DNA from 3 places in the Brevibacillus sp. NL20B1 genome. Region 2 is predicted to be linked to each of the others. Evidence: predicted binding sites of a transcription regulator. Region 2 holds the regulator's gene; each other region holds the start of a gene.
What was found. Region 2 encodes LexA, which represses DNA repair genes until DNA is damaged. Its sites were predicted from a motif close to CGAACATATGTTCG; they were not measured.
Positions count from the first base shown of each region.

Region 1: a site for LexA is predicted at 1,943-1,956, ahead of uvrB (excinuclease ABC subunit UvrB). Genes of this name have one in related genera too.
Region 3: a site for LexA is predicted at 1,727-1,740, ahead of KDN35_RS01750 (WYL domain-containing protein). Genes of this name have one in related genera too.

Region 1 is NZ_JAGTPT010000030.1:36,092-39,371, reverse strand. Features, by position in the region: gene uvrB (excinuclease ABC subunit UvrB) at 1-1,871, opposite strand, end outside; gene KDN35_RS17545 (flagellar hook assembly protein FlgD) at 2,046-2,978, shown strand; gene KDN35_RS17540 (YcdB/YcdC domain-containing protein) at 3,066-3,280, opposite strand, start outside.
Region 2 is NZ_JAGTPT010000009.1:107,861-111,140, forward strand. Features, by position in the region: gene KDN35_RS08430 (UvrD-helicase domain-containing protein) at 1-314, opposite strand, end outside; gene crcB (fluoride efflux transporter CrcB) at 348-713, opposite strand; gene KDN35_RS08440 (DUF896 domain-containing protein) at 804-1,001, opposite strand; gene yneA (cell division suppressor protein YneA) at 1,107-1,382, opposite strand; gene lexA (transcriptional repressor LexA) at 1,602-2,225, shown strand; gene KDN35_RS08455 (DUF456 domain-containing protein) at 2,349-2,837, opposite strand; gene KDN35_RS08460 (hypothetical protein) at 3,199-3,280, shown strand, end outside.
Region 3 is NZ_JAGTPT010000002.1:168-3,447, forward strand. Features, by position in the region: partial or broken gene KDN35_RS01740 (hypothetical protein) at 1-189, opposite strand, end outside; gene KDN35_RS01745 (iron-containing alcohol dehydrogenase) at 432-1,592, shown strand; gene KDN35_RS01750 (WYL domain-containing protein) at 1,761-1,982, shown strand; gene KDN35_RS01755 (LexA family transcriptional regulator) at 1,966-2,208, shown strand; gene KDN35_RS01760 (YolD-like family protein) at 2,268-2,546, shown strand; gene KDN35_RS01765 (DUF2935 domain-containing protein) at 2,648-3,280, opposite strand, start outside.

The DNA of each region.
Region 1 (3,280 bases), on a different contig from region 2:
ACGGCCAGGCGGTCTTTCTTCGGCATCTTCTTGAAGTCTGCATGCGGCAGGTATTCCGCTTTTTCTTCTGCCACCCGCGTCGCCTCGATCACTTCGCGGATGGCTTTCTTCACGGTCTGCGGCGTAATGCCGTGCTTTTCATTGTACGCGATCTGGATGGAACGGCGCCGCTCCGTCTCCCGGATGGCTGCCGCCATGGAGTCGGTGATCCGGTCGGCGTACATGATGACGCGTCCCTCGGCGTTGCGGGCCGCCCGGCCGATCGTCTGGATCAGCGAGCGTTCGTTGCGGAGGAAGCCTTCCTTGTCCGCTTCGAGAATCGCCACCAGCGACACTTCGGGAAGGTCAAGCCCCTCCCGCAGGAGGTTGATCCCGATCAGCACGTCAAATTCCCCAAGTCGCAGGGAGCGCAATATCTGCATCCGCTCGATCGTCTTGATGTCGGAGTGCAGGTAGCGTACTTTGATCCCGATTTCCTTCAGATAGTCGGTTAAGTCCTCGGCCATCTTTTTCGTCAGCGTCGTGACCAGCACGCGCTCATCCTTGGCGATCGTGGCCCGGATCTCGCCGATCAGGTCGTCGATCTGCCCCTTGATCGGCCGCACGGAAATGGTCGGGTCAACCAGGCCGGTGGGACGAATCACCTGCTGCACCAGGACCGGGCAGTGCTCCAGCTCATACGGGCCAGGCGTGGCAGAAATGTAGATGGCCTGATTCACCTTTGACTCAAACTCTTCGAAGGTGAGCGGACGGTTGTCCCGCGCCGACGGCAGACGGAAGCCGTGTTCGACCAGGACGTCCTTGCGCGCCCGGTCCCCGTTGTACATCCCGCGAATCTGCGGCAGGGTCATGTGCGACTCGTCGATGATGACGAGGAAGTCCTTGGGGAAATAGTCGAGCAGCGTGTATGGCGGATGTCCCGGCGGCAGCCCCGTCAGGTGGCGGGAGTAGTTTTCGATGCCGGAGCAGAAGCCCATCTCCGCCAGCATTTCCATGTCGTAGCGGGTGCGCTGCTCCAGGCGCTGCGCCTCCAGCAGCTTGCCTGCGGCGCGCAGTTCGGCCAGCCGCTCTTCCAGCTCCGCTCCAATGCTCTGGATGGCCCGCTTCATTTTCTCGTCGCGGGTCACGTAGTGGGATGCCGGAAAGATGGCGACGTGGTCGCGCTGGCCGATAATCTCTCCGGTCACCACGTCAATCTCCGTGATCCGTTCGATTTCGTCTCCGAAAAACTCCACGCGGATCGCATGTTCGCCGTGGGACGCGGGGAAAATCTCCACGACGTCGCCACGGACGCGGAAGGTCCCGCGGACGAAGTTGATGTCGTTGCGGTCGTACTGGATGTCCACCAGCCGGTGCAGCACCTCGTCCCGGCTTTTCTCCATCCCGACGCGCAGCGACAGCACAAGCTCCCGGTACTCTTCCGGAGAACCCAACCCGTAAATGCACGAGACGGACGCGACGATGATCACGTCCCGCCGCTCGAACAAGGCGCTGGTGGCCGAGTGGCGCAGCTTGTCGATCTCGTCGTTGATGCTGGAGTCTTTTTCAATATAGGTATCTGTTTGGGGAATGTACGCTTCCGGTTGGTAGTAGTCGTAGTAGCTGACGAAGTATTCGACGGCGTTATGGGGGAAAAACTCCTTGAACTCGGCGCACAACTGTGCCGCCAAGGTCTTATTGTGGGCGATCACCAGCGTCGGTTTGTTCACCTGGGCGATCACCTGCGCCGCCGTATAGGTTTTTCCCGTACCGGTCGCCCCCAGCAGCGTCTGGTGACGCTTGCCCGCTTTTACGCCCTCCACCAGTTGGGCAATGGCGGTTGGCTGGTCACCGGACGGCTGATACTCCGATACCAATTCAAAACGGTCCATTCCCTCGTTCATCTCCTTGTCACATGTCATTTCCCATTATAGCACAATCGTTCAAAAAATAAGCGGAAATTCGAACAAATGTTTGTCTTCACCCGCAGTCAGCTTCTGCCGATACTGATAATGAGTCTCTACGTATGTGTAAGCGACACACCCGACATGTCAGGGAGGATCGTCATGGCAGGTACAGGAAGCGTTAACAACAATCCATACATACAGCCCAGTTGGAGCTACAAAGGCAAAAAAGAGTTTACCACCGAGATGGACCAGAACGCCTTTATGAAACTGCTGCTGGAGCAGTTGAAAAACCAGGACCCGCTCTCTCCGATGGACAACACGCAATTTATCCAGCAGACCAGCATGATGACCATGGTGGAAAAGATCACGAAAATGGCCAACCTGATGGAGCAGTCCAACAACAGCATGCTCACCCTGCGCGAGTATGAGGGCCTGATCGGAAAGACAGCCACCTACGATTTGCAGCTGGTGGACGAGCTGACCGGCGAAGTGATCCACGAGAAAAAGTCGGGCGTCATCGAATCGGTCTCCATGGATAACGGCAAAATCTACTTCCGGATCGCGGGCGAACAGACACCAATCCCGCGCGAATGGGTGAAGGGCCTGGAGTCCAAAGGCTTGACCGGAGCCGAACTGGACAACAGTCTGAAGTACGCGGACATGATCGGCAAGCAGATCTCCTACAAGGAGACGCGGCAGGTGGACAGGGACGGCAATCCGGATACGACAGACGACATCACCACCATTGAAGAGATCAAGGACGGCGTGATTGTCGGCTTTGCGATGAAAAACGGCAAAGTGGAATTCCAGTTGGACAACGGCAAGACCATCAAGCTGGAAGACGTGGTCGGCATGTCGGTGAAGCCGGACAATCTGCCGATGAACAACACGCTCCAGTACGCGCAGATGATCGGCTACACGATCACCTACACCGAGACGTCCACCAACCCGGACGGCACCACGTCCACCACCGAGAACACCGGCGTAATCAAAGCGGTCAGCATGAAGAACGGCGTCGTGGAGTTCGTCCTGGAAGGCGACAAAAAAGTGAAGCTGAGTCAAATTGTCGGGTTCGAGGCCACCGCGCCATAATCCGGGTGCCTCCCCTCACACAAGACAAAAAAACAGCCGTACCGGCCGAACAGGCTGGTGCGGCTGTTTGACTTTCGCTGGCCCGTTTCATTCACGGACGACGACGCTCCCGGTATGTCCATCCACATAAACGGTCAGGTCCACCTTCGGTTTCACGCCGCAATAGCAGTAGGAACGCGACTGCCGGAACGAGAGATCGTAGGCAAGCTGCCAGGTCTGCCCTTCCGTATGCAGCCAATCACCGCGGACGTACATCAGTTCCAGCGGGTACGCATCGAGCAGGGCCGACACCGCCTGCTGTT
Region 2 (3,280 bases):
GGAGCCCGCCAGTCCACGACCAGCGCATCAAACGTATCGCTGCGGACAATGCCGCGCTTGCCGATATAGACGATGTCCAGTTCGTATGTCTCATCCTTGAGAAAGTCCACCCGGCCGAAGTAAGGTTTGTCTTTCCCCTGGTCTTCCAGATACCGCAGTTCCTTGGCCTTTTTGTACCCGACCACCTGCTTCACGTAGTCGTCGGTCACTTCCCTTACTTCCTCGCGCAGTATCTCGATCTCCCGTTCAATGGCGGACACCGTTTCATCCAGCCGCTTTTGTTCCTGTTCGTAATCGGGATGCCGAATCGTCACGTCCATCCTCCCTTCGCTTCAATCGCGCTGGCGTCAGCCCACATGCCGGCCCAGCCAGACTCCGGCTCCGCAGGCCAACAGCCCAATGCCGACGCTGAGCAGCACGTACGCCAATCCGCGTCCAATGTTCCCGTCGCCAAAAAAGGTGATGACCTCCAGAGAAAAGGTAGAAAAGGTCGTAAAGCCGCCCAACAGCCCGGTGGTAAAAAGCAGGTACAGCTCCGGCGGGAGAAACCCCCGCTCCTTTCCCCAGGCGTACAAAAGACCGATGCAAAACGAGCCGACAACATTGGCTCCCCACGTACCTGCCGGCCAGCCCGGCTGATTCAGCACCAGGCCCAATCCATACCGCACGATTGATCCGACAGCGCCCCCCACTGCCACAGCAAGCCACGACATGCGCATTCCTCCCTGTTCGCTCCGTTTCGTCGTAGAAAAAGACATCCAAGCGAAGCGCGTGGATGCCTTTTTGTGCCAGTACACGTTATCTTAATGTTTGGGACCGTTGTCCTCAAGATCTTCCACATAGCGGATCGATTCCAGGTTAGCCCGCAGGGACGCCTTGACAGCGTCGATGTACTTGCGCCGCAGTGCCTGCTGCTCCTGTTTTTCATCGTCGGTCAGGCCTTGTTCGCGGGATTTCTTGGCCAACTCGTTGATCCGTTTGATTTCCGCGTCGGTTACCACAGCCTCTCCCCCTACTCTCTGTAATGCCGCTCTATTATAACACATCGGCGGCACAACGCAAGCGAAAGGATATACACTGGCCTGCCCCGCTGTCTTGGCTGCCGTCTACTCTCCGACGGGAACAGCCAAGCGCTGTCCGGGGTATATGTCGGAGTTGTCCAGTCGGTTCATCTTTTTGATCGCGTACACCAGTTCGCGCACCTCCATGTCGGCTTCGTCCTGGTGCTCAACGGCAATTTTCCACAAGCTGTCACCCTTCTGAACGGTCACTACCTTCACAGGCACGATCGACGACGACTCCGATGCGAACACAAGTTCTGTCAGGAAGTAAAAAAAGAGAGAGAATACCACGAAAAAGATCAATGCCCCACCGCGTCTCACACCAGTGCGGCTATGGCGCTCCTGTTTTTTGGTGAAACGGTTGTGTGCGGATACAGCATGCATGATACCATCCCCCTGCAAACATACGTTCTATATTCTTGTTTTCATCATAATGCGAACATGTGTTTTGTGTCAAGCGAAATCGAACTAACGTTTGTCGAACGCAAGATCCCATGGTACAATATAGAAAACATGTTCGAGAAAACAGGGGTGTGGTCCATGTCCAAGCTATCCAGCAGACAACAAGCCATTATCGATTTCATTCGCAAGGAAGTCCGCGACAAGGGATATCCGCCGTCCGTTCGTGAAATTGGCGAGGCCGTCGGGTTGGCCTCCAGCTCCACCGTCCACGGTCACCTGGCCCGTCTGGAAAAGAAAGGATTGATCCGGCGCGACCCCACCAAGCCGCGCGCGATTGAGCTGTTGACCGATGGCGACCGCTATCAGGATGACTATGAAGTATCCGTCGTGCGAGTGCCCGTCATCGGGAAGGTAACGGCCGGGCAGCCCATTACGGCCGTGGAACACGTGGAGGATTACTTCCCCCTGCCGGAACACATTGTCACCTCGGACAAGGTGTACATGCTTCGCGTGTCGGGTGACAGTATGATCGAGGCAGGCATCCTCGACGGCGACTACGTCATCGTGCGCCAGCAAAACGTGGCCAACAACGGCGACATTGTCGTGGCGATGACCGATGAGGACGAAGCCACCGTCAAGCGGTTCTTCAAGGAGAAAAACCACTTCCGCCTGCAGCCGGAGAATTCCACGATGGAGCCGATCATCCTGGACTCGGTCACCATTCTGGGAAAAGTCATCGGAGTGTACCGGTTGATTCACTAGGAAAACGAATAGCCCGTATCTTTCCCGACCATCGTCGAAAGATACGGGCTCGTTTTTTCTATGGCGCTGTCAGACCGGCACGATCCGGTGCAGGAATTGCATCTCGCCCCCTTGGAGCATGATCTACAGGGCGGCGATGAAAAACCAGATGATCATCACGATTTGCAGGACGACCTTGACGACTGCGCTGCCGAGAAATCCGACGAGCGATCCCACCCCCGCCTTAATCGCCCGTTCAAACGGCTGGTTGGATACGAACAGCTCTACCAACACCACAAACAAAAACGGCAGGATCAGCATCCCGAACGGCGGGAACAGGAAAATCCCGAGAAAGATACCGACCGCCGCTGCAATCGACGACCACTTGGAACCGCCGTACCGCTTCACGAAGTACATGTTGGTCAGCAAATCGGCGCCGTACAGCAGCACACTCAGCACCACCATCCCCCACCAGAACGACGCCGGCAGCCCGGCCCCCGGTTCGGCGAGGACAAAGTGGTACAGCAAAAACCCGGCCCAAAGCAAAATCGTATCCGGCAAAACCGGAAGAAAAATACCGGCGATGCTTGCGACAAACAACGCCACGATGACAATCCACAGCAGTATTTCCATCGGGCACACTCCTTTCTCTTAGGATATACGGATTACCTCGCCAATCGTTGCATCCTTCTATATATTCTCGTCCACATTTTTGCAGAAGCCAGCCAGGCTGCAAAATTACACGGCCCCATGCGGTTCCATTTCATATTCACATCCGTGCTGGAAAGCAAGCGGATTACTGGTTTATCACTGCCTGGATTCGTTTTTCACATGACTCATCTTGGTCAGTATGCACGTATCAGTAAAAATAAACAGATTTTTCTTTTTCCATAAATCATAATAATTGACATATTTTATCATTATGGTTAATGTATTCTTTGGAATACGTCTGTAAGTGTACGGTCGATTAATACTTAGGAGGTACAAAAGTAATATGGAAGACGATGATATAAGATGCGAACATTGCAAGAAACTTTCTTTTTGGTGCGAAATCGAGCATTTGAGACCAAAGAAGT
Region 3 (3,280 bases), on a different contig from region 2:
ATGAGCAATCCCTGCGTACAGACCACCGACGATATATGGGATGACTACCATTACAGATCCTAAAACCAGTCCTGACACATCTCGATGTTGATCAATCGGCAGCTTCGTGATCGCAGTGTACATCCATGATGCAAGGAATAGGGTAACAAAATAGGAACCTGTAATCACATACCATCCATTTTTTATCACTGCTAGCCCCCCTGGGAACTGGAGTTCATACCGTATGACGAACAGATTGTCTGGCTGGTCACGTAAACATCAAAGCGATTTTTGCAGAAATTGCAACAACATTTTCGTATGGCGGTTTCTGTTCGTCGTACATAATTGTTCGCCTCAATAAGTGGAATATTTCAAATTTTGTGTGGAAATCCGTTTTTCCTGCCAGTTATGATGGTACTGTCACGAGCTTGTAAAAATCGGGGGGAAACCGGATGAATGCCTTTCACTACAATTGCTCCACGCGTATTGAAATGGGGATGGGCAAGGCTCTCCACCTGCCGGAACTGCTGCACTCCCTGCAGGTCGGCTCGTCCATATTGCTGGTCAGTGACCCCGGCGTGATCCGCGCGGGCCTGGTTGAACCGATCCAGACAGCTCTGCAGGAAGCGGGTTTTGCCGTGTCGCTGTTTGCGTCGCTCAGCCAAAATCCGCGGGATACGGAATGCTTGGCGGGAGCAGAACAATTCCGTGACACAGGTGCCAGCATGGTGGTGGCCATCGGCGGGGGAAGCGCCATGGACACGGGGAAAACGATCGCGCTGTGCGGACCAAATGGCGGAACGCCCGCCGACTACGCGGACGGACGGCTTCCCTACGCAAACATTGCCCCGATCATTTGCGTTCCCACTACAGCCGGGACGGGATCGGAAGTGACCCGCTCCGCAGTCATTACCGAGTCGGCCACGCACCGAAAAATGACGCTCAAACACGCCGCCTTGCGCCCAACGCTGGCCGTGCTTGATCCCAGTTTGACGCTCAGTGTTCCGCCCGCTGTCACTGCTGCCACCGGCGTCGACGCCTTGGTTCACGCCATCGAGGGGTATACCTGCAAGGTGACCAATCCGATCTCGCAAGCCCTCGGCGCCCGTGCGATGCAGACGATTGTCTCCGCACTGCCGGCTGCTTATGCCGATGGTCGAAATGTAGAGGCCCGTTCCGCCATGCTGGAGGGCAGTCTGCTGGCGGGGCTCTGTTTTGGCTCGGCGGATGTCGCGGCTGTGCACTGTCTGGCGGAAGCGCTCGGCGGGCTTTACGACACGCCCCACGGCGTCGCGAATGCAGTATTTTTGCCCCATGTGCTTCGGTTCAATGCAGTGGAAAACAAGCCGATGCACGCCAGATTGGCGCGTTACATGGGGTTTGCCGCCGATGCGGACGCGGACGAGTTGGCTGTCGAAAAGCTGATTGACGGCATTGAGGCCTTTACGCACAGCCTGGACATTCCAAAGCTGAAAGACTTGCCGGGTGTGCGCGAAGAGGACTTTCCGCGGATCGTAGAGCTGTCGGTGCAAAACGCCTCCACGCCAAGCAATGTGCGGACGATTACGGCGGAGGATTACCTGCGCATTCTGGAGGAGGCGTATCGGTCGTAAGAATGCCGGAAACAATTGAAGCGCTGCACTTCTGACGCAATCACCACAATGGGCTGACAATGGTGAACGAACACATGCTCCACGGACAGTGGGGCATTTTTTCTTGCATGTTCGCCTCATGTTCGCATATAATACAAACAAATGTTCGTATATACAGGAGGAATGACGATGATCGGGTACCTGCAGCGCTATATGAACAGCGGTCAGCTAGTCGAGATCATCTATCTGGATCGCCATGGGCGAACGTCGAAGCGAACTGTCCGAATTCATGAGATCAGCAGGGGGCGTGTAAAAGCCTACTGTTTTGCGCGTCGGGCGTTTCGCATCTTCTCCGTTGACAACATCCTCGCTGCAGTTCCAGTGGTGAAACAGCGTGCTGCAGGATATTGAACGGAAGGTGCTCCGCATCATCGCCAACTTTTCTGTTGGGCGCAGGCGAACGCCGAACGTGGATGAACTGTGCGTGAAAACAGGTCGTAGCCGCGCCGGTGTCATGGAGGTACTGGCCATTTTGGCACGGGAAGGGTACATCCAATGGGTTCGCTCACACCCGAACGACATCAAGCTGTTGGAAGCGTGGGAACGAAAGGAGACATCTAGATGGGGCAGAAAATAGGAGATTGGTTCAGAACCGCGCGGATGGTACAGCCGGAGAAAAAAACAGAAAGCGGGCCTGTGAACGCGGATGAAGGGCTTGCAGAGAGACCGGTTGTTGACGAGATCGACTATGATGAAAACTGTTTTCGTATCTATGACGCTACGCAGTACGACTACGCGATCAGCGTTACATGGTTCCGGGAAATATCCGCAGGACGCGGCGTGTTTGAAACGGCATGGGGGAGCGTAAAGCAGATTGACGCTGACGAACGACGGTTCCTGCTGGTCAGTGATTGGGATTCTGTGTGGATTCAGATCGAGGATGTCGTGCGTGTGACGAAATCGTACACCGGTTGACTCCTACAGCTCACTTGGTTCAAATGTTGTAAAATGTTGAAACCCCCATTATGGGGGTGGGGGTGGATTCATCATGCTTACAGACCGATATGACGTTCTCTTTATTTCGAGGAGGACAAAGCCACCTCAAATGCATCCAGGATTTCGAGAAAGCGCGATGCTTCTCTGAATACGTGATCAGCGAGCAGCGGCGGGATTATGCTTTTTATTCTGCATGCCTCAATCAGTTCACGTGCTGTCTTCTTGAAGTCGCGCAATTGACGTACGGAAACGCGATTTTGATCGACAAATTGTTCAAGGAGAGGAAGGGTTTGTGACTGAGGCCGCATGGAGTTGAGGTCAATCGCTTGATAAAGGAGTTGATCAAAGTCATGGCTAAACTCACGAGCCTGTTCGACAAGTTTTCTTTCGGAAGGATCAAGCAAGTGGTTGATAAATTTGGCGTGGTCTGCCATGATTCTGAGGAAAAATACATTTTCATTAATGATGGCATCGGGCAAGGGATCAAGGGTTCCCGTATTTAATTGCTCTAATCGATTCATGAAATAGGCAGCTTCCCTGCTGATATGATCGACCAACAAGGGAAAATTATTTCCCCCAATCTTGCAGCGAATAATCAAGTCAAGGACTCTTCGTTTGAACTTCCAAATGTGACAAACCGCATGGTGAACGACATTGTTAAATTCGAAAATTCTTTGCGGGTCTGCATCCGGCGAGAAGGCATGGGCCTGATT